Regions from separate parts of the Shewanella sp. SP1S1-7 genome, predicted to be linked through region 4. Evidence: predicted binding sites of a transcription regulator. Region 4 holds the regulator's gene; each other region holds the start of a gene.
What was found. Region 4 encodes FliA, which starts transcription of late flagellar genes. Its sites were predicted from a motif close to CTAAAGNTNNNNNNNNNNNNGCCGATA; they were not measured.
Positions count from the first base shown of each region.

Region 1 (5,201 bases), 130 kb from region 4:
CTTGGCCTAAACTTTCACCGGTCACCAAGGCTTGAATGCCCATACGGTCGGCAATACGCGCCGCAGTGCGCATCATCATACGCTTGAGCACTACGCCCATTTGACCGTTATCGATACGCTCTAAAATCTCAGCAACAACAGGCTCAAAAGGCACAGAGATAAACTTCACCTTGTGGGATTCGCCGTAGGTTTTCCACAAATGATAAGCCACTTGCTTCACGCCAATTTCATGCTGCGCACCGCCCAGATTGAAGAAGCAGTAATGGGTACGCGCGCCCTTTTTGATAAATTGATAGCTAGACACACCGGAGTCAAAACCACCTGAAATCAAAGACAACACATCTTCCTGTGTCGCCATCGGGAAACCACCTAAGCCTTCAATACGCTTAGTGACCATGTAAAGATTATCGCGTTCAATTTCAAGGTTAACGGTAATATCGGGATTCTTTAAACGCACACCTAAAGCATCGGTAAACTGATTTAAGCCGCCGCCGACGTAACGCTCCACTTCGATAGAATTAAAATCGTGATCGCCAGTGCGCTTCACTCGCACGCAGAAGGTTTTACCCGCGAGTTGGTCACGGTAAACAGGCAAGACTTGCTGATAAATATCGTCCACAGATTCAAAGCTGTACTCATCCACTTGCACTACGTGGGCAATGCCAGGAATACACGCCAGACGCTCACCGAAGGCTTGGGCCAATTCAGGCTTATCCTTTGGTACCATAACCATAATGCGGTCCCACTGACGTTGAACTTTAGCGTCTTCGTCGACTTTTTTGAGCACATTACGTATGTTGGTTTCAAGCATTTTGGTGAAGCGCATCCTTACGGGTTTGCTCTTCATCATGATTTCTGGGTACAGCTTTACAATAAACTTCATGGGATTTCCGCGGGCAATTTTAAAACAGCAAAATTGGTTAAAAGAATAATCGGGGGATTATATACCCAAGCGACCTAAAAATGCGAGTTTCAGCGCGCATCGCAAACAGCCACACAAGCCACATTCATGGCGGATTAATGGCGGATTAGTGATTAAGTCACGACGGGATTTTTAAGCGAATTCGGTTGGAATAATGTCACTAAAGCCTATTCGCTTAGTTTGAATTGCCCTGCTTCAAATGAGTGGCTTGAAATGAATGATTTGAGACAAGTCGTTGAGGTAAGCTTGAAGGAAGCTTAGGGATAACACACTCTCTGCGATTGGCGCAAAGCCCAAATGGATTTAAACCAACCACAGCGCTTTGGTGCATAACGCGTTAGTAAAAAAGGGAAAAGTCCACCTTAGCCCAATAAAAAAGCCGCAACAGGATTGCGGCTTTAGATGCAGTGAGTACCAAGCTACCTAAGGCGAATTACCAACCTGAATTTCATCAGATTCCTTCGCTTTACCTTGCTCAATGGCAATTTCCACCCTGCGGTTACGGGCACGATTCTCCGGTGAATCGTTTGGCACTATCGGGTTATTAGACGCCATGCCCACCACTTTCATCCGTTTAGAATCAAAGCCTTTGACTTGCACTAACTCGTGGGCCACAGCCACAGCGCGTTTACTGGATAAATCCCAGTTAGAGCTATAAAGCTCATCGCTGATTTGCATGTCATCCGTGTAACCCGATACGGTAATAATCCCCGGCACATCTTTTAGCAGTTCGCCAACAGATCGCACCACAGGCTTAAATCGTGGTTGAAGGAAGCCTGAACCAGAGGCAAATGCACCCTTCTCACGGATACGGATAATAATCTGCTGACCTAAGGACTCAATTTCAATCGCACCATCGGTGATCTCTTTATTGAGCTCCTGCGCCATCTTCTTCACTTCTTGATTGATCTTATCCTGTGCCGCTGCCGCTTCGGCTTTAACCGCATCGGCCACTTCCTGCGCTGTTGCAGTGGCTTCACCACCACGCTGAGAACCACTTTGCTGCTGAACGCCGCCAGCACTGTCGTCTTCACCCGCTTGATAATCCAATACAGGTTCCGTCATTTCATTGGTTTGCTGGTTAATAATTTCAATCGGCGTGGGATCGGGACGGCCGGGTCTAAATTCTAAGGCAATAACAGACGTCCCTTTCGGGATATCTTTGACTTCCACCTTATTTTGCACACCAAAGGCATACTTCATTGAGCCCGCGATCTGCTTAAACTTCATTACGTCCATTTCGGAAAATGACAATAACAACACGAAGAAACACATCAACAGCGACATCAAGTCAGCAAAGGTCGCCAACCACATCGGTGCTCCGGCCGGTGGACAGTTGCACTTAGCCTTAGCCATGGGCTACTCTCCGTCCGTTGTATCTATTTTGCGATTTTTCTCAGCCAGATAATTTTTCAAGAAGCCTTCAATCACCCGTGGGTTTTGTCCGTCTTGAATCGCCAACACCGCATCCATAATCAAATTACGGTTCAGCATTTCTTCGCCCATCCTAAGCGTTAACTTATCCGCGATAGGAAGACAAACCATGTTGGCGACCATAGCGCCGTATAAGGTGGTTAACAAGGCCACCGCCATCGAGGGGCCGATGGATTTAGGATCTGACATGTTTGACAGCATGGCCACAAGACCCACCAGCGTACCAATCATGCCCATTGCCGGACCTACGTCACCAAACGCTCTAAAAATGCCGATCCCTGTACGATGGCGCTCTTCGGTCAGGCCGATATCCTTCTCTAAGGCAGCGCGCACCACTTCACCATCGTGACCATCAACAAGCATGTCGACGGCTTTTTGCATAAAGCTGTTAGTAATCTGCGCTTCTTCTAAGGCTAAAAAACCGCCTTTACGGGCGGCATCAGCCATAGTCACGGACTGTTCAATCAAATCTTCTGGCTTATCAATCTTAAAAATAAACGCTTTGGCGGCGATTTTTACCGCACTAAAAAACTGTTTAAGATTGAACTTCATCATCACTACGAAGAAGGACCCACCGAAAACAATAAGAATCGAGGGTACATCAACGAAAATCATTAAACCGCCGCTGGTGGCCATTGCCCCGAGGATAAAACCAAAGGCACCCACAATTCCAATTACTGTTGCTAAATCCACAACGGCTCCTCAATTTTCGTAATAAACGACATAATACTTACCCTAGGTAAGCAATAACACTCAGTTGTTCCACTGAGTAAGATAATCCCACCGACACACATGCGAGTCTTGTCTATCCAGTTAAAAATTACCATACAAATGATGATACTATTGTCAGTTATCGGACACACACTAAGCAAGTTTAGCGACAATTTATATTTTCTGAAAAAATTTCAGTAACAAAGCGTGCTATTGAGCAAATATCTTTAGTCTGAATTTGACCCTAAAGCCGCCCTGATATACCTTGTGTCCGCTAAATCAAAGGAAGCATAAACGTGGCGAAGAAACCCGAAAATCTCAGTTTTGAAGAATCCCTTGGCGAACTTGAGCGCATTGTTGCCGATCTAGAACAAGGCGATATCTCTCTCGATGACGCGTTAAAACAATTTGAACGTGGCATCAATCTGGTTCGAAATAGCCAAGCAAAACTCGAACAAGCCCAACAAAAAGTGGCCATTTTACTGAAACAAGATGAAAATGCGCCCCTATCCCCCTATGCCGTTGAGGGCGAATAAGCGTGTTAGTCAGTGCCATTCAAAAATATCAACAACGGGTTGATAATCAATTAAAACAGCGTTTTAGTACGCTTGAAGATACTGCTCCCCAATTAAAAGCCGCCATGACTTACGGCGCCTTATTGGGTGGCAAACGCATTCGACCTTTCCTTGTATACAGTGTCGGACGCATGTTTGGGGTCGAGCTCGAAAAATTAGATGCTTGCGCCGCAGCCATTGAATGTATCCATGCTTATTCATTGATCCACGACGATTTACCCGCCATGGATGATGATGAACTGCGCCGTGGTCAGCCCACAGTGCATATCGCTTTTGATGAAGCGACCGCCATTTTAGCGGGGGATGCACTGCAGACCTTAGCCTTTGAAATTGTCACCGAAGCGGTAGCTGGGATCAGCAGCGAGCAACATATCGCTATGGTCAGAGTATTAGCAAAAGCCTCAGGTTATCGTGGCATGTGTGGCGGCCAAGCGATAGACTTAGCCTCAACAGATAAACATATTGATCTTAAAGCATTAACTCAGTTACATAATATGAAAACGGGCGCCCTTATCAGCTGCGCTGTTGAGTTAGCGTTAATCGCCGCGAACGCGCCAAAAGATCAGTATGCTGCTATGATGGATTTTGCCCGTGCGGTCGGACTCGCCTTCCAAGTACAAGACGATATCCTCGACATCGTAGCCACCACCGAAGAACTCGGTAAGCCGCAAGGCTCTGATACTGAATCGAATAAGAGTACGTTTCCACAACTACTTGGACTACAAGGTGCACAAGACACCGCCAAACAACTGATCCAAGAGGCACTATCAGCGCTGGCTAAATTGCCATACAATAGCCAGTTAATTGCAGACTTCGCCCGCTATATCATTGAGCGAAGAATATAATAAGAGTCGAAGTATCTCGCTATGAGTTTGGACATTTCTCAGTTTCCCGTGTTGGCGCAGGCCAACACCCCTAATGAACTCCGCCAGCTTCCTCAGGCACTTTTACCACAAGTAGCCGACGAACTGCGCGAGTTCCTTCTTAAGTCTGTTGGCATATCCAGCGGACATTTTGCCTCTGGGCTCGGCACAGTGGAACTCACTGTTGCGCTGCACTATGTCTACAACACCCCTTTTGATCGGCTGATTTGGGATGTGGGCCATCAGGCTTATCCCCATAAAATTCTCACGGGTCGTCGTAACAAGATGCACACCATTAGACAAAAAGATGGTTTGCATCCTTTCCCATGGCGTGAAGAAAGTGAATACGACACTTTCAGCGTTGGGCATTCAGGTACGTCTATCAGCGCCGCACTGGCGATGGCGATTGCCGCAGAAAAAGAGCAAGCGGGTCGTAAAGTCGTTGCCGTGATCGGCGATGGCGCTATGACAGGCGGCATGGTGTTTGAAGCCATGAACCACGCTGGCGACTTGCACAATGACATGCTCGTGGTGTTGAACGACAACGAAATGTCGATCTCTGAAAATGTCGGCGCCCTCAATAACCATTTAGCACAACTGATGTCAGGCCGTTTCTACACTACGCTGCGCGAAGGTGGCAAGAAAGTGTTGAAAGGCATGCCCGTCATCAAAGAAATGGCCAAACGCACTGAGGAA
Region 1 covers NZ_JAUOEU010000006.1:141,907-147,107, forward strand. The annotation lists gene thiI (tRNA uracil 4-sulfurtransferase ThiI) at 1-883, opposite strand, end outside; gene Q4Q49_RS07310 (flagellar motor protein MotB) at 1,346-2,278, opposite strand; gene pomA (flagellar motor protein PomA) at 2,282-3,049, opposite strand; gene xseB (exodeoxyribonuclease VII small subunit) at 3,364-3,603, shown strand; gene ispA ((2E,6E)-farnesyl diphosphate synthase) at 3,606-4,487, shown strand; gene dxs (1-deoxy-D-xylulose-5-phosphate synthase) at 4,509-5,201, shown strand, end outside.
Region 1: the regulator FliA is predicted to act here: its motif matches at 3,208-3,234, upstream of pomA (flagellar motor protein PomA).

Region 2 (5,201 bases), on a different contig from region 4:
ACCGAAGCGCCAGTCAGTGCGGTTGTCGGCATAGGTGCCAATGATGCCGGCGGTTTTGCATTAGCGGTTGCTTTAGAAGTTAGCTTAGATTTACCGCAAGAAGCTGCTGAAGCATTAGTGCGTCACGCGCATCAAGTTTGTCCATACTCGAACGCTACACGTAATAATATCGACGTGAAACTGAGCGTAAATGGTGTTGCGTTAGGCTAACCATAATCCATCATAGACACTTGTTGATAACGTCAGAAATAGAGCACCCTCGAGTGCTTTATTCTTTATTAGCCAATAACGACTCAAGCTGAGAGTGAATGTGCATCACACCATTTCACAGGGAGATAAACTGGTTTCAGTTCCCAAAAAATGGTTATTCGCGAGTTAACTAACACTTCTTAATATCTAATTTAATCAAAATGATTGATTTAAGTAGAGTAAGAGCTAATCGAACCGTTTGACGATACTTAAACCCACTCTCAGTGGGAGGCGCTATGACAAAATATCTATCGAAATTATCTCTGTTTTGCTCGCTATTATTCCTTTTTGCCTTTTCCATCCCGAGCTGGGCCGAGACAACACCAGCAAGCTCAGCGGATCGAACGTGGCATTATATAAATGGTCAGGGTGAGCTCAAAATTAAGCTGTATTTCTTCTGGTCTAAAACTTGCCCACACTGTGCAGAGGCCCATCCTTTCATCGATTCATTGCCGCAAAAATACCCTTGGATAGAACTCGAATCTCATATGGTGTCCGCACCAGGTGTGCAAGATATTTGGCAAAATATCGCCGCAAAAACTAATACAGAAGCACGTTCTGTACCCTATATGGCCAGCTGCGAAAAAGCCGTGGTGGGCTATTCGAGCGAAGCAGTCACCGGCGAGTTTCTCGTCAATCGACTGAAGAATTGCTATTTATCCCTTGGCGGTAAACTCAGCGAAGCAGATTTGCCCACCAAAGGCGTTGTCAGTACGAGCGCGAGTACAGAAACCGATGCGCCGCTATTTGGCACCTGCGGCACAGATACTGGCGAAGGCACCTGCGATGCCACCAGCTTGGGTGACGCTACAAAAGCATCACCAGCGCAATCTGAAGTGCAGCCTGTAGAATTGCCCTTAGTGGGCGTAGTGACTCCTGAGACTATGTCTTTGCCGCTGCTCACCTTAGTGCTCGCAGGCGTGGATGCCTTTAACCCCTGCGCTTTCTTCGTTTTACTGTTTTTATTGTCGATCATGGTTAATGCTAAGAGTCGCAGCCGCATGTTACTCGTCGGCGGGATTTTCGTGTTCTTCTCAGGCTTTATCTATTTCTTGTTTATGACCGCATGGCTGAACATCTTCCAGCTGTTGGGCGCTGGCAGTGATGGCGGCATGATCATCTTAGCGGCGGGTTGTTTGGCCTTAATCGCTGGTGTCATCAACATCAAAGATTACTTCTTTACTAAGGGGGAAGTGACGCTGTCGATGTCGGCAGAAAACCGGACGAGTTTGATAAAGCGCATGGGGAAACTGTCAAATTCGAGTAGCTTAGGCGCCTTACTTATTGGCTCTACCGTACTAGCTGTTCTCGCCAACGCCTATGAACTGCTCTGCACCGCGGGCTTCCCTATGATCTACACCAGCGTGCTCTCTATGCACAATCTGCCAGATATTGAACGCTATATGTATCTGGTTTTATATAACATTGTGTATGTGATCCCGCTGGCGATTATCGTTATCGTCTTCAGCGCGACCTTAGGTAAACGTAAACTGACTGAAAAAGAAGGCCAAGCCCTAAAACTCATGTCAGGGGTGATGATGTTGGGTATGGGTATCGCGCTGGTTATCGACCCTACTGCCCTGCAAAATGTAGTGCTGGCACTGGGGCTGATCTTAGGTTCATTAGGGATCACAGCCATTATTATTATCGGCCGCAAACTGTTTTCGGCTAAGGCCAAGTAATTGACGAAACAATCGACTAAATAATTAACAAAATAATGGATGATTGGCAAATTCATGGCTAACGGCTAAAGTTAACCTTGGGTTTGCCGATAAAGGGATCCAGCTTACAATCGAGGTTAGTTATGTCAATTTCACTGAATACCCAAGCTATCGCACCTAATCTAGAAAATGGTGCAATTGGCGTTAAGGTTGCTCAGTTAGCCAAAGAGCAGCAAAAAGCCGAAGGTCAAATCGCGGTAGATTTAATTGCAGCTGCGGCGCCAAAACCAGTAGGTAATGCAGGCCACAACATCAACACTACGGCCTAATTGTTAGCAATACAGCATTTAAAAAAGCGCCTCTGATTATCAGGGCGCTTTTTTTTGTTATTTTTCTATAAAACGTCAGGCGAATTTAAGAAAAAGCGTTGCCATTCACATGCATAATTGTAAATGTCCACACCACGAACGCCAGTGGGATATGCACTAAGGCATAGAAAAACTGATCGAGTCGTCCCATTCCTTTTGCTAACCAAATCAAATACAAGTGTAATCCAATTACCAGCGGGAACAGGGCTAATAGCGGATACAGAGCGACAGGGCTGGCATCGGAAAACAGGCTATGACTTAATAAAGCCCAAGCCACCATGACAGCGGTCGTTAGCGGTGGTGTTGCAATGCGATATTGCTCTGGATAGGGAAACATCCTACAACCTCTTGAGTCTCAATCGGTAAACTTACGTTTTAGGTTTTCGCGCAATCAACTGTGCTTTATAACTGCTATGAGTGGACTGCGGATCACATAATCGACCTTCAAAGTAATGTAAAGGTTGCCAGTTAGCAAACACTGATTTGAGTTCATTTTCAGTGAGTAAGAAATCGGGGTTACGTGGCCGCCCACTCTCAGCTTGTTGTGTGGTAAAGGTTTCATAGACGATAAGGCCTGTAGTCTTAACCGCCTTGGCAATTTGCGGTAATAATGGCCGATGCAGATAATTGAATACTAACACTATGTCGTACTCTTCAATCGGTAGCGATGGCGCAGCCTCGGCTTCTAAATCCCATTGATATTTGCGGGCGTTCACATGCTCAATGTGCGACATGGCAGACAAATCCCTGTCGATAAACGTCACTTCTGCACCTTGCGCTAGAAACCACAAACCATTACGTCCAGAGCTGCAGGCAAGATCGAGTACTTTAAGTCCATCAAAGCGAGAAACAGGCCAAGTAAACTCAGTGATTAAGGCTGCGGGAGTCACGATTGGCGCATGGATTACAGACATTGCAATTAGCCCTTAATTTCTTTTTTCGAGTCGATTTGCCGACGATGCACAATAGAATAATGCCTGAGCCCTGCTGGACCATGGGACACAATCACGGACAAAAAGAGGATCGCGATTAACAACTCAGGCTTGAAATTAGCCAAAGGGACAAACAAACCAAGTAAGCCTACTTTTACTAAGGTTAACAAACCCTTAAGCTGAATTAACCAACGCCAATCACGCACAATGTCCCACAACATTAATATGCAGCCCGTCGTCATAGCGAGATACCAATAATTCAGCCATTGCGTTTTATCTACGCTTAATAAAATGCCACCACCGACACCGACGATCCCTAAAATATGCAATGCCCTTAAACTGGTTTTACTCAAACGTTGAACCCAAAAACGTTTTTCTGATATGCCTTGTTTGCGCATTACATCCCCTTAATAATCAACTGCGTAACATCTGGTTAAACTAATAATGCAACTCTATACAATAATGGCTGGATAATTAACATTATTTATAGAATACTCAAAAATAATTAAGTGACATACTCAAAGTGCTAAGTCACATTATAATATCTATTAAATACAAATAGATAAATCACATCACAAAACCAATAATTAATATCATTTTTATTTTTAAAAGTTAAAACCAATCCATTCAACATGTTAACTCGCGCAAGTTATACCGTATTCAATCAGTGACCAGTCTCAACTTCATTAATATTTCCCATCCGATTGCACATTTTAAATATGTTATTTTCGCTGCAACAAAGGTTATGTGATCTGAACACACATATACCTCTTTAGATAGTGCTAAATTTGCAAATGGAGAATGCTCTAACAGTGCGTGAGCTGCGTAAAAAATAAATATCACGCCACGATGAATAACCCTTATTAAGTAGATGAATGTACGGCGGAGGAACTACCATGTTCACAAGAAAGATTCAAAAAACAGCACTAGCCATGCTGATCTCTGGCGCAATGGCAGGAACTGCCTATGCTGCACCAGAAGTGCTAGCCGATTTTCACGGTGAAATGGGCAGTTGCGACAGTTGCCACGTCTCAGACAAAGGTGGCGTCAGCGATGACAACCTTAGCCATGAAAATGCCCAATGCGTTAGCTGCCACGGCGATTTAAAAGAACTGGCCGCCGCCGCACCTAAAGACAAAGTCTCACCCCATAAATCTCACTTGATTGGCGAAATTGCTTGTACAAGCTGCCATAAAGGCCATGAGAAATCAGTCACTTATTGCGATGCTTGCCACAGCTTCGGCTTCGATATGCCTTACGGCGGTAAATGGGAACGTAAGTTTGTTCCTGTTGATGCAGACAAAGCGGCACAGGATAAAGCCATTGCTGCTGGCGTAAAAGAAACCACTGATGTGGTTGTTATCGGTTCAGGTGGTGCAGGCCTTGCTGCTGCCGTCTCTGCCCGTGATGCTGGCGCGAAAGTGATTCTGCTCGAAAAAGAACCTGTCCCAGGTGGTAACACTAAGTTGGCCGCTGGCGGTATGAACGCTGCCGAAACGAAGGCGCAAACTAAGTTAGGTATTGAAGATAAGAAACAAATCATGATCGACGACACCATGAAAGGTGGCCGTAACATTAACGATCCTGAATTAGTGAAAGTGCTTGCAAATAACTCATCTGACTCTATCGATTGGTTAACCTCTATGGGTGCCGACATGACTGACGTGGGCCGTATGGGTGGTGCAAGTGTTAACCGTAGTCACCGCCCAACCGGTGGTGCTGGCGTAGGTGCACACGTAGCGCAAGTACTATGGGACAACGCAGTAAAACGTGGTACTGACATCCGCTTAAACAGCCGTGTTGTCCGTATTCTTGAAGATACGAAAGGCAATGTGACTGGCGTACTCGTTAAAGGCGAATACACTGGTTATTACATTATTAAAGCCGATGCTGTGGTTATTGCTGCCGGTGGTTTTGCGAAAAACAACGACCGCGTAGCTAAGTACGATCCTAAGTTAAAAGGCTTTAAAGCCACTAACCACCCAGGTGCA
Region 2 covers NZ_JAUOEU010000003.1:253,305-258,505, reverse strand. The annotation lists gene Q4Q49_RS04460 (organic hydroperoxide resistance protein) at 1-210, shown strand, start outside; gene Q4Q49_RS04455 (cytochrome C biosynthesis protein) at 486-1,931, shown strand; gene Q4Q49_RS04450 (cytoplasmic protein) at 2,054-2,239, shown strand; gene Q4Q49_RS04445 (hypothetical protein) at 2,325-2,615, opposite strand; gene Q4Q49_RS04440 (methyltransferase domain-containing protein) at 2,647-3,192, opposite strand; gene Q4Q49_RS04435 (hypothetical protein) at 3,198-3,608, opposite strand; gene fccA (fumarate reductase flavoprotein subunit FccA) at 4,107-5,201, shown strand, end outside.
Region 2: the regulator FliA is predicted to act here: its motif matches at 1,997-2,023, upstream of Q4Q49_RS04450 (cytoplasmic protein).

Region 3 (5,201 bases), on a different contig from region 4:
GGAAATCCCGATGGAAGAATGCACTATGACCCAGTGCCAATGTCGCTATCAACACCATGAAGATAGGCGTCAAATAGGGAATGACCGTAGAGTCGAATATGGGGTTACACGGGAATTATTCGGCGCTTTTGGAGAACAAAACCGCCGTGATAGACCAAAGGGAAGACGCGCAACCGATGGCTGAGCATCTCCATCCAGTTATTGGGGACGGGTTTGGATAAACGCGGGGAGATTACGCATATCACTAAACCAAAGTGCCGTCGCAGGGGCAACCTTGCGCCAATCTAACTCTGGATGTCTAAAGTCCACATAATCAAGCAAGCAAATCAAGGCTAATTGCGGTGCCTGAATCGTGGTTTGGGTGATGACGGTTTGCAGCTCAACCTGCATAAGACCACGCAGCAATGCTTGTTCAAAGCGAGCCGTCCAAAAAGCCGATCTCACGCCTTCATCTTCACGCATCTGCTCTTGGCGTAATTTCACCGCGCTATCGATTAAGCCTTTTATCAAAGAATATTGACACTCCAACACCCAGTTATGACTTGAGATGCCAAACATCTTACGATCGCCAAGCTCAGCATCTAGGTAGCGCATAATCACTTCGCTATCGAATAACGCCACGCCATCGTTAGTGATGAGACACGGGATCTGTCCTAGCGGGTTAGCATCGAGTAATTCGGCACTGTTTTCAAAGGGATTGACTAGCTGCTCTTCAATATTGTTAATTCCTAAATACTGGATTAAGGCTCTAACACAACGGGCGTAGGGTGAAGCTTGAGAACTTAACAACTTCATCAAAAATTTCCTTATATTTGCATTAAACGCTATGGCTATTTAGGAGCGAAAACGGCTTGCTCCCACCCATATAAAATGGGATCACCAATATTTCTCTACGGTAATTTGTCCGGGAGCACGACGTAAATTCTTCACTAATCCCTTATCGAGTAAGGCGCTTTGCGCGCCATTGATCATTCCGGGATTGCCACAAATCATAACTTGGGAATCAGCAGCACTTAAGGTTACTCCTGCCTTTTTTTCAATCTCACCCGAGACCAGGCCCTCGGGTATACGACACTGCAACGCATCGGCAAAGGGTTCACGGGTCACACTCAAGACTAATGTAAACTGTGCTGGGTATGTGCGTTCTAACTCACGCAGCTTATCAAGATACGCCAAATCCTGCGCCTCGCGCACGCCATACACAAGTACGACTTTTTCGAAACGCTCCCAAGGTTCATGGGTGTCGAGCATAGACAAAAATGGCCCTACCGCTGTACCTGTAGCCAAAAACCATAAGTGCTTGCCTTGGAGTTTACCCTTAGGAATTTCCGCTAAGGTCATAAAACCAGTCGCGGTTGAGGTAATTTCAATTTCATCGCCTATGCCAAGGTTTTGCAATTGCGGCGATAACAGGCCGTCCTCTACCGCGACTGCGAGCACTTCGGCATAGGGTTTATCGGGAGAATTGACTAAGGAGTATGCTCTGGCAACACGCTTATCATCTTGCATTTGACTTAACTTGATAAACTGGCCAGGAATAAATGGGGCTAACTCGGCGGCGATGCGCAATGAAAATAACTTATCGCTCCAATCAATACGTTCTATAACTTGTCCCCTAGTCCACATAGCGTACCCTCAAGCGAAACGTTAAATAGGCTTCCAGCATAGACTTTTTTCCGCATAACAAAAACCCCTTATGATAAGGGGCTTATGGCGATAGAACCGAAAACAACAGAGCGTTAACTGGCACTCGATTGTGTCTCATCTGTCTTCTTATTAAAACTATCTCTAAAGGCCTGTAGTCCCTCTTGCACTAAACCATAGGTTTTATCGACACCATCGGCAATATCCCCCTGCAAGACTCTAAGGCCAGACAGAATGTCTTTCGCTTCTTTAAAACCGTTGTCAATGGCACCACCAATAATCCCCATAAAACTATCGAGTTGCTCATTTAAGCTCATACCCGAGTTTTGTTGCTGGTGAATGCTAAAAAACTGCGTCGCAAAACTCACGATACGATCTGCAGTCGCTTCTGGCGATGTATCTACGCCATTATCGTAAGCAGTTTGAATCGCGTTCTCGCCCATAGTAGGCGCTAACTCTTTATTAATCGACTCTATCGCAGCGCGATAAAGCAAGATCATAGACTGATCGCCTGACTTGATATTCACATCTTGCTGTGCCGATAAAATCGCTTGATTCATCAGCTGCTTACTCGTTTGCTGCGCGGTTTGTTTCGAGGTCACTTCGGTGGTTTTCGCGTCCTTCGAATCACTCACTTCGGTACCCTTAGGCGCCGTATTTTCAGCATATTTTTTCTGCGGCAAAGGGGTACTTTGCACTTGAGAGGGTTTATTGATTTCCATGATGACTATCCATTCAATTCGGGTCGACTTTATTATCGACCAAAATTTAACCAGCTTTAGTAATTTTTAGAATTGAAGTACCATCGTGACCACAAGGTCATGATAAGGCCCGCATAAATTGAGTGGGTTTATTCTGTATAAAGTGCATAAAGCGCCATCCACCCGCATGCAGATCATTACTATCGTCGAGCTTAGAGATAAGCCAATAGAAAAGGATGTTACACCATGGCAGCAGGCCGCAATTTGAGTCATTTCCGCTTTCACGTGTTTACACAAATGCTTAAGTGCACTATTGAGCACTATACGAGCATCAATATCAAACGCCTTAGTTTGCTCACCGGTCTTATTATCTTAACTTGCCTCAGCCTCGCCCCGATTAGCCAAGCCCATGCTGAAAACAGGCTGATTATTTTAGTCAGACATGCCGAAAAAGCCGACACGCCAGCCAATGACCCACAGTTATCGCCCAAGGGGGAAATGCGCGCAACGTCACTGATCACCGCCTTGAACCGCACGCCATTGTCGCAACTCATCGCGACTCAATACCAGCGAACCCAGCAAACACTCGCGCCTATCGCCGAGGCTCGCCATTTGCCCGTGACGATAGTCGAGGCAGCCAAACCTATCGAAGAACATATTCAGCTGATTGTCGAACAAGTGCATGCGGTACGAGGTAATACGCTCATCGCTGGTCATTCAAACACAGTGCCATTAATCATCAAAGCCCTGGGTGGACCTGAGATCCAAGCGATCGGCGAAGAGGACTACAGTCAGCTGTTTTTACTCTCTCTTAATGATGGCCAACCCGCAAGCTTGATCGCCACCCGTTACGGACAAGAATAAGGATAAATAACATGAGTGAACTCAATTGGTTTATGTGGGGACTCGATCTGTTTTCAGGACTGTTTTTGATCGTTATAGGACTCGCAGTACTCGCGGTTATTTACATGTATATCGCAGATAAAATGCAGACCAAACAAGCGGTAAGGCATAACTATCCCGTGATTGGTCGTTTTCGATATCTGTTCGAAAAACAAGGTGAGTTTTTCAGACAATACTTTTTCGCCCAAGACAGGGAAGAACTGCCCTTCAACCGTGCTGAACGCAGCTGGGTGTACCGCGCCGCCAAAAATGTCGATAGAACCATAGCCTTTGGTTCGACTCGCCCTTTGGATACAGCTGGTACTATCATGTTTATGAATACCGCCTTTCCGACCCAAGATGAAGATATCACTCCTATTCATCCGCTGACGATTGGCACTCACTGTCGCCAGCCCTATACGACTCAAGCCATTTGCCATATTTCAGCCATGAGTTTTGGCGCCCTATCGCGCCCAGCCATCACCGCCCTTTCCCATGGCGCCGCGCAAGCGGGTTGCTGGCTTAACACGGGTGAAGGCGGCTTGAGCCCATATCATCTCAAAGGTGGCTGCGATCTCGTCTTTCAAATTGGAACAGCAAAATACGGTGTGCGAAATGAACAAGGACATTTAGACGATGAAAAACTGAAAGCGATAGCGATTCATCCAGAAGTCAAAATGTTCGAAATCAAAATGAGCCAAGGGGCAAAACCAGGCAAAGGTGGCATTTTACCCGGTATTAAAGTGAATGCTGAAATTGCCCATATTCGCGGCATTCCTGAGGGACACGACTCAATCAGCCCCAATGGCCATATCGAATTTAAGTCAGTGAACGACATTTTGGATATGGTCGAGCGAGTTCGTGAAGTCACAGGTAAACCTACTGGCATTAAAGCCGTACTCGGTGAAGTACAATGGCTGGAAGATTTATGTGATGAAATTGAACGCCGCGGCGAAGACTCAGCCCCCGACTTTTTCACCTTAGACAGCGCCGATGGCGGCACGGGCGCAGCGCCGCAACCGTTAATGGATTATGTCGGATTACCGCTGAAAGAAAGCTTACCTATCCTAGTCAATATCTTGATCCAACGAGGCTTGCGTAAACGTATCAAAGTCATCGCCTCGGGCAAACTTATCGCCCCATCTAGAGTCGCTTGGGCTTTGGCATTAGGTGCTGACTTTATCGCATCGGCCCGTGGCAACATGTTCGCCCTCGGCTGTATTCAAGCCTTGCAATGTAATAAAGATACCTGTCCAACGGGTATCACTACGCACAATCCAAAACTTCAACAAGGGCTAAATCCTAGGGATAAATCGACGCGGGTCGCTAACTATAATCATAATTTACACCATGACTTAGGGCTAATCGCGCACTCTTGCGGTGTGACAGAGCCAAGACAACTTAAGCCTTCACATGTACGAATTGTGCTCGATAGCGGTTTATCTATCTCACTCGACAAATTCTATTCGCACATGGATAAATAGCCGCAAACCCTTGCGGTGATTAGCCAGTACAACTTTTGTCTATATGAGTTTTACATAAGGTATATTTGAATGCGTATCACAAAAGAGGTAAGATCCGTGAGGTGAGGCGTTATTCAAATACCTTACCCACAATTGAACTTAAGGAAACACTTTGAAATCTAGCTTCGTAAGCCAACTGCCCGCCAGTAAAACTGTAAGCACGAGCTGTAAGAGCTGTAATCGCCTGACTGAGATCGAAGGCGAGCTTGTGTGTTTTCGTGAAGGACAGATCATTCGACTCACCTTGATCGATGAGTCAGCGCCTAAATTGAATCTTTTATGCGAAGGTTGGAAAGCTGGCAAGCTGAATGGCGTAGCTTAATTCGGCACTATTGGTCTTAAACAAGATATAAAGCGTTAAAGCAAAATGACTCTTCCTTGAGCATCGAGAATAGTTGCTCACCACTACCCTCCCACATTCTCATCAAACGCTGACTTTCTAACGCATTTT
Region 3 covers NZ_JAUOEU010000003.1:24,975-30,175, reverse strand. The annotation lists gene Q4Q49_RS03440 (hypothetical protein) at 1-184, shown strand, start outside; gene Q4Q49_RS03435 (glutathione S-transferase N-terminal domain-containing protein) at 199-795, opposite strand; gene Q4Q49_RS03430 (ferredoxin--NADP reductase) at 877-1,626, opposite strand; gene Q4Q49_RS03425 (DUF5610 domain-containing protein) at 1,740-2,366, opposite strand; gene Q4Q49_RS03420 (histidine phosphatase family protein) at 2,592-3,209, shown strand; gene Q4Q49_RS03415 (FMN-binding glutamate synthase family protein) at 3,221-4,711, shown strand; gene Q4Q49_RS03410 (hypothetical protein) at 4,863-5,072, shown strand.
Region 3: the regulator FliA is predicted to act here: its motif matches at 2,400-2,426, upstream of Q4Q49_RS03425 (DUF5610 domain-containing protein).

Region 4 (5,201 bases):
GCTGCAACTTTCGCAGGCTCAGGAGTCACTGCGGCTTTAGGTGCAGCTGCCACAGCTGGCGTGACTGGCGACGCTTTTACGTCAGCTTTCGCAGGTGCTACGCCTTTACCATGGAGTTCATCAAGTAATCTTTCAAACTCATCATCGGTAATTTCATCGGCATCGACTATAGGTTGAGGCGTAGGTGCGGCGACAACCTTTGGTTTAGCCGGCACTTCTGCCTCGACTTTAAACTTGCCAGAACCATGAAGTTCATCAAGCAATGCTTCAAACTCGTCATCAGTGATGTCATCGCCCGATGCAGGAGACGCTTTAACTGGCGCAGCTGGCTTAGCGACAACAGGATCAGAGACCACGGCGGTAGCCGCCGCAGGACCTTTTCCTGAGCCATGAAGCGCATCTAATAAAGCTTCAAATTCAGCGTCGTTGATATCATCAATACTTGAAGATGAGCTATGACTTATCTCTATAGGGATGTCTTGTGGGACGGGAGTTTCAACAATGGTTTCAACGACAGGCTCAGGTTCGACAATTTCGACCACCTCTGCAGACGCAACTTCAGATGGCAATGGCGCACCTGAACTCAGCATTTTAAGCCTAGCCAACAAACCCGAATCGGCAGGATCTTGCTGCTCGCCCTGCTGCGTTTGAGCAAACATGGTATTAATTGCATCAACAGCCTGCAAAATAATATCCATCAGCTCTGCATTGACGCTACGTTTACCAGTCCGTAATAAATCGAAGGTATTTTCAGCCTCATGACACACATCGACCATGGGAGTTAAGCTAAGAAAGCCTGCGCCACCTTTAACGGTGTGGAACCCTCTAAAAATGGCGTTTAGCAAGTTAGTGTCATCAGGATTATTTTCAAGCGCAACGAGTTGCTCTTGCAGAAGCTCTAAAATTTCACCGGCTTCGATTAAAAAGTCCTGGAGTATCTCTTCATCTACATCAAAGGCCATCAAATTGACTCCCAGTTAGAAACCCAGACTCGATAGAAGATCATCCACTTCGTCTTGACCCGTTACTACATCTTGACGAAGCTCGGCATTCATTATCGGCCCTTCCGCTTCAATATTATTTTTCTGAGCAATCTGACTTTCAATCATAGGCTGCTCACCAAATACCGTCAGCATAGAAACCAGATTACTTTCTACTTCCATAACCAGATCAATAACACGACGTATCATTTGTCCTGTTAAGTCTTGAAAATCTTGCGCCATCAATATTTGATTTAACAATTCACGCAGTCGAGTCGAGTCATTTGAACTACGGGACATAAGATCTTGGACATCGTGGCAAAGAACCTTAAACTCGCTGAGTTCTATTTCTCGGCGCATTAATTTGTCCCAAGATGGCATGACTTTTTGAATATTCACCGTTACGGCATTGGCCAAAGGTAAACATTCTTCTACCGCATCCATGGTTTTATTTGCCGCTTGTTCAGTCATGTCAATAACGTAATTTAAACGTTGTTTGGCATCGGGAATTTCTGTATTGGCTAATTCAGCTAGACGATTATCAACTTGAAAATCCATTAAAGCGCTATGAAGTTGCCGAGTTAATTTCCCTACCTCTTCAAATAATTCTCGTTGCAGTGGAGCAGCAAGCTCCCGAAATAAATCATCTGCCTGACGTTGCTCACCGACACTTAATAATTCAACCAAGTGCTGAGCTTGTTCGAGCGTGATGAGCCCTGATGTTTGTGACTTCATAGCTCATCCTTGCTCAAGCGAGTCGTTCGAATATTTTATCTAGCTTCTCTTTCAGCGTTGCAGCGGTAAAAGGCTTAACCACATATCCATTCACTCCCGCTTGAGCGGCAGCGATAATCTGTTCACGTTTTGCTTCAGCTGTCACCATTAATACGGGTAAATGCTTTAGCGAATCATCTGCGCGAATTGCTTTTAACAGATCGATGCCTTGCATACCGGGCATATTCCAATCTGTAACAACAAAATCAAAATCCCCCTTTTGCAACATCGGCAGGGCTGTTGAGCCATCGTCTGCTTCTTGGGTATTGTTAAACCCCAAGTCTCGCAACAAGTTCTTGATGATACGCCTCATTGTCGAAAAATCGTCAACAATGAGAATCTTCATATTCTTGTCCAAGGTTTCCTCCGGTGAGCTGACATTCTGTGCTCGATTAATAATTATACTTATGTCCAGTGCTTGAGTTTAGCTTTCAATCGCAACATTGCCTGACTTAATATCTGGCTAACACGCGATTCACTGACCTCAAGAATGGCGCCAATCTCTTTTAAATTCAATGCTTCATCGTAGTACAGGGATAACACTAATGCATCTCTTTCAGGCAATAATTTAATTGCCTCAACCAGAGCAGAATGAAATTGGTTCTCAGCTAATGCTTCAAATGAATCATCATCGGACCGATCACTCACTGTAAGTATATCCTGAGATACGCCTAAGTCTTCTATCCCTATGATTTTTCCGACAGAAACATCGTTAAGAATATGATGGTACTCATCGAGCGTCATATCAAGTTTTTCTGCAATTTCTGTGTCGCGTGCATCACGACCCAGCGCTTGCTCTAACTCATCAATAGCATGTGCAACCTTGCGGTTATTACGATGAACGGAACGAGGCACCCAATCACCACGGCGAATTTCATCTAACATCGCCCCTCGTATACGTATGCCGGCGAAGGTTTCAAATTTCGCACCCTTGCCACCATCAAACTTGGATGATGCTTCTAATAAACCCATCATCCCAGCTTGGAGTAAATCATCTAGCTGCACTGAGGCAGGTAATCTGGCGAGTAAATGATGCGCAATTCTTTTCACCAACGGAGCATACTGTTCAACGATCGACGATTTATTGTCTAAACAAGTATACGCAGCGGCTTTATTCACTCGTTTTTTCCTCTTGAAAATCTGGTCGTTGCACTAAACGCTCAACGAAAAACTCCAAATGCCCACCAGGTTGCTGCGGTACAGGCCAGCTCAGAATTTTATTTGCCAATCCTTGATACGCAATCGCCGCTGGTGATTTAGGATAAGCTTCAACTACCAGTTTTTGCTTACGAACTGATTTACGTAAGTTTTCGTCAAATGGAATAGTTGCAACTAATTCAAGGGCGACATCTAAAAATCTGTCGGTCACTTTACTGAGTTTAGCAAATAATTCCATACCTTCGCGTAAACTACGCACCATATTGGCAACTATTTTAAAACGGAACACACCATGCTCACGGCTGAGGATTTTTATCAGGGCATAGGCATCGGTAATTGATGTGGGTTCATCACAAACAACGACCAGCACATCCTGCGATGCACGTGAGAAACTGAGCACCATATCTGAAATCCCAGCAGCAGTATCTACGACTAGAATATCAAACTGAGTCCGCATCTCACTAAATGCGCGAATTAACCCAGCATGTTGCGCTGGGCTTAATTCCACCATCCCTTGTGTTCCTGAAGTGGCTGGCACTATGCCAATCCCTTTAGGGCCACGAACGATAATATCGTCAAGCTCTGCATCACCAGAGAGAACATGGGAGAGGTTACGCTCGGCGCGAATACCCAGCATGACATCGACGTTTGCTAAGCCAAGGTCAGCATCAAGTACCAAGACACGCTTGCCTTTTTCGGCTAATGCCACAGCAGTATTAATGGAGACGCTGGTTTTACCAACGCCGCCTTTACCACCTGTGACCGCGATTACTTTCACTTTTTCGTTATAGGGTTGATTCATCATACGTAAACCACTTGCTTGATCCAGGGTCATAAATCTACTCAAATGCACAGGCCATATTATCTGACCACGCTGTGTCTTGTAATGATTGTTGTTCTGTACTATCTAACGCTGCGAGTGCCTGCTGGGCTAAATCTAAGGTATCCGCAACTTTCATATCTTCAGGAACTCTTTGTCCATCAGTAACATAACTTAATGGTAATCCATTTTGGATCAACACACTTAATGCCCCTGCTAACGACACAGATTCATCGAGTTTTGTGAGAACGACACCAGATAGGGGAATGCGTTTAAAATGATTGACTGCATCTTGCAGCACACGGCGCTGTCCTGTCGCAGACAGTACCAGATAACTGCGGATAGGTATCCTGCTATTTGCAGTTAAATTATCAAGTTGCTGGTAAAGACGCATATCTCGCTGTCCCATGCCAGCCGTATCTATCAATACTAGCTTGCGATTCCTAAACTGATAGAGAATTTGCTCTAATTCATTTAGATCATGAGCTTGCTTTACAGGGCAGCCCATTATTTTGCCATAAGTTGCTAATTGCTCATAGGCTCCGATGCGATAATGATCTGTCGTTATCAAAGCCACATGCTCAGCACCGTGATGGGCAGCAAAACGGGCTGCAAGTTTCGCTAATGACGTGGTTTTACCCACACCCGTTGGACCCACTAATGCAACCACCCCGCCCTGTTTAACAATATCATCACCTTGATTATCAAGCATATTAGCTAAACTTTGAGGTAAGGCTCTGACTAATTCTGCAGGCGTATAATGTTGGCTCAGCGCCGCTAATTTATTCGCAACCGCAGGGGAGAATTCAGCCTCAAGTAACTTGGCCTCGAGCATAGCACCGACGGGGTCGATGCGTTTTTTATGTTCTGTCATCAAAGAGGACACTTGGTGTGTCAATAAATTACGCAATGAGGCTAACTCATCACGCATTGCCTCAATATCAGCGCTTTGTTTCTGTGATGTTTGTGGCTTCTTATCAAAAGTAGCAGGCGCTTCGCGACGCTCCACTTTTGCCGCTGCCGGCGCTTGTAAGCCCTTTGCCCATGCGGGTAACGCGGCATCAACTTGCTGATGCGACATTTGTTGATTCAAACGGCTTTGTTGCTTCTCTAGCAAGGCTTGTAATGAGTCAGCAGGTGCCGCTGGCTTAGCACGGGTTTCTACTCGTACTGGCTGCTTAGCACCCAAGGACACAAGGTCGTCACTCACGTCCATAAAGGTTGGCGCTGGCGCAGTAGCTGCGGTTTTCGCTTTAGGTTCGTCATAGTCAACGGCGGCGACAATTTCGATGCCCCCATTCACTTTCTTATTTGACATAATGACGGCATCTGAGCCGAGTGTTTCTTTCACTTGGGCCAGTGCGGCGCGCATGTCTTTGGCAAAAAATCGTTTAATCTTCACTTATGCGTCCTCTACTGGCCGACTGCAGATACGATACGTATTTGCTTCTCATCAGGTATTTCTTGAT
Region 4 covers NZ_JAUOEU010000006.1:7,633-12,833, forward strand. The annotation lists gene Q4Q49_RS06720 (chemotaxis protein CheA) at 1-962, opposite strand, end outside; gene Q4Q49_RS06725 (protein phosphatase CheZ) at 978-1,715, opposite strand; gene cheY (chemotaxis response regulator CheY) at 1,729-2,112, opposite strand; gene Q4Q49_RS06735 (RNA polymerase sigma factor FliA) at 2,160-2,873, opposite strand; gene Q4Q49_RS06740 (MinD/ParA family protein) at 2,866-3,747, opposite strand; gene flhF (flagellar biosynthesis protein FlhF) at 3,752-5,134, opposite strand; gene flhA (flagellar biosynthesis protein FlhA) at 5,146-5,201, opposite strand, start outside.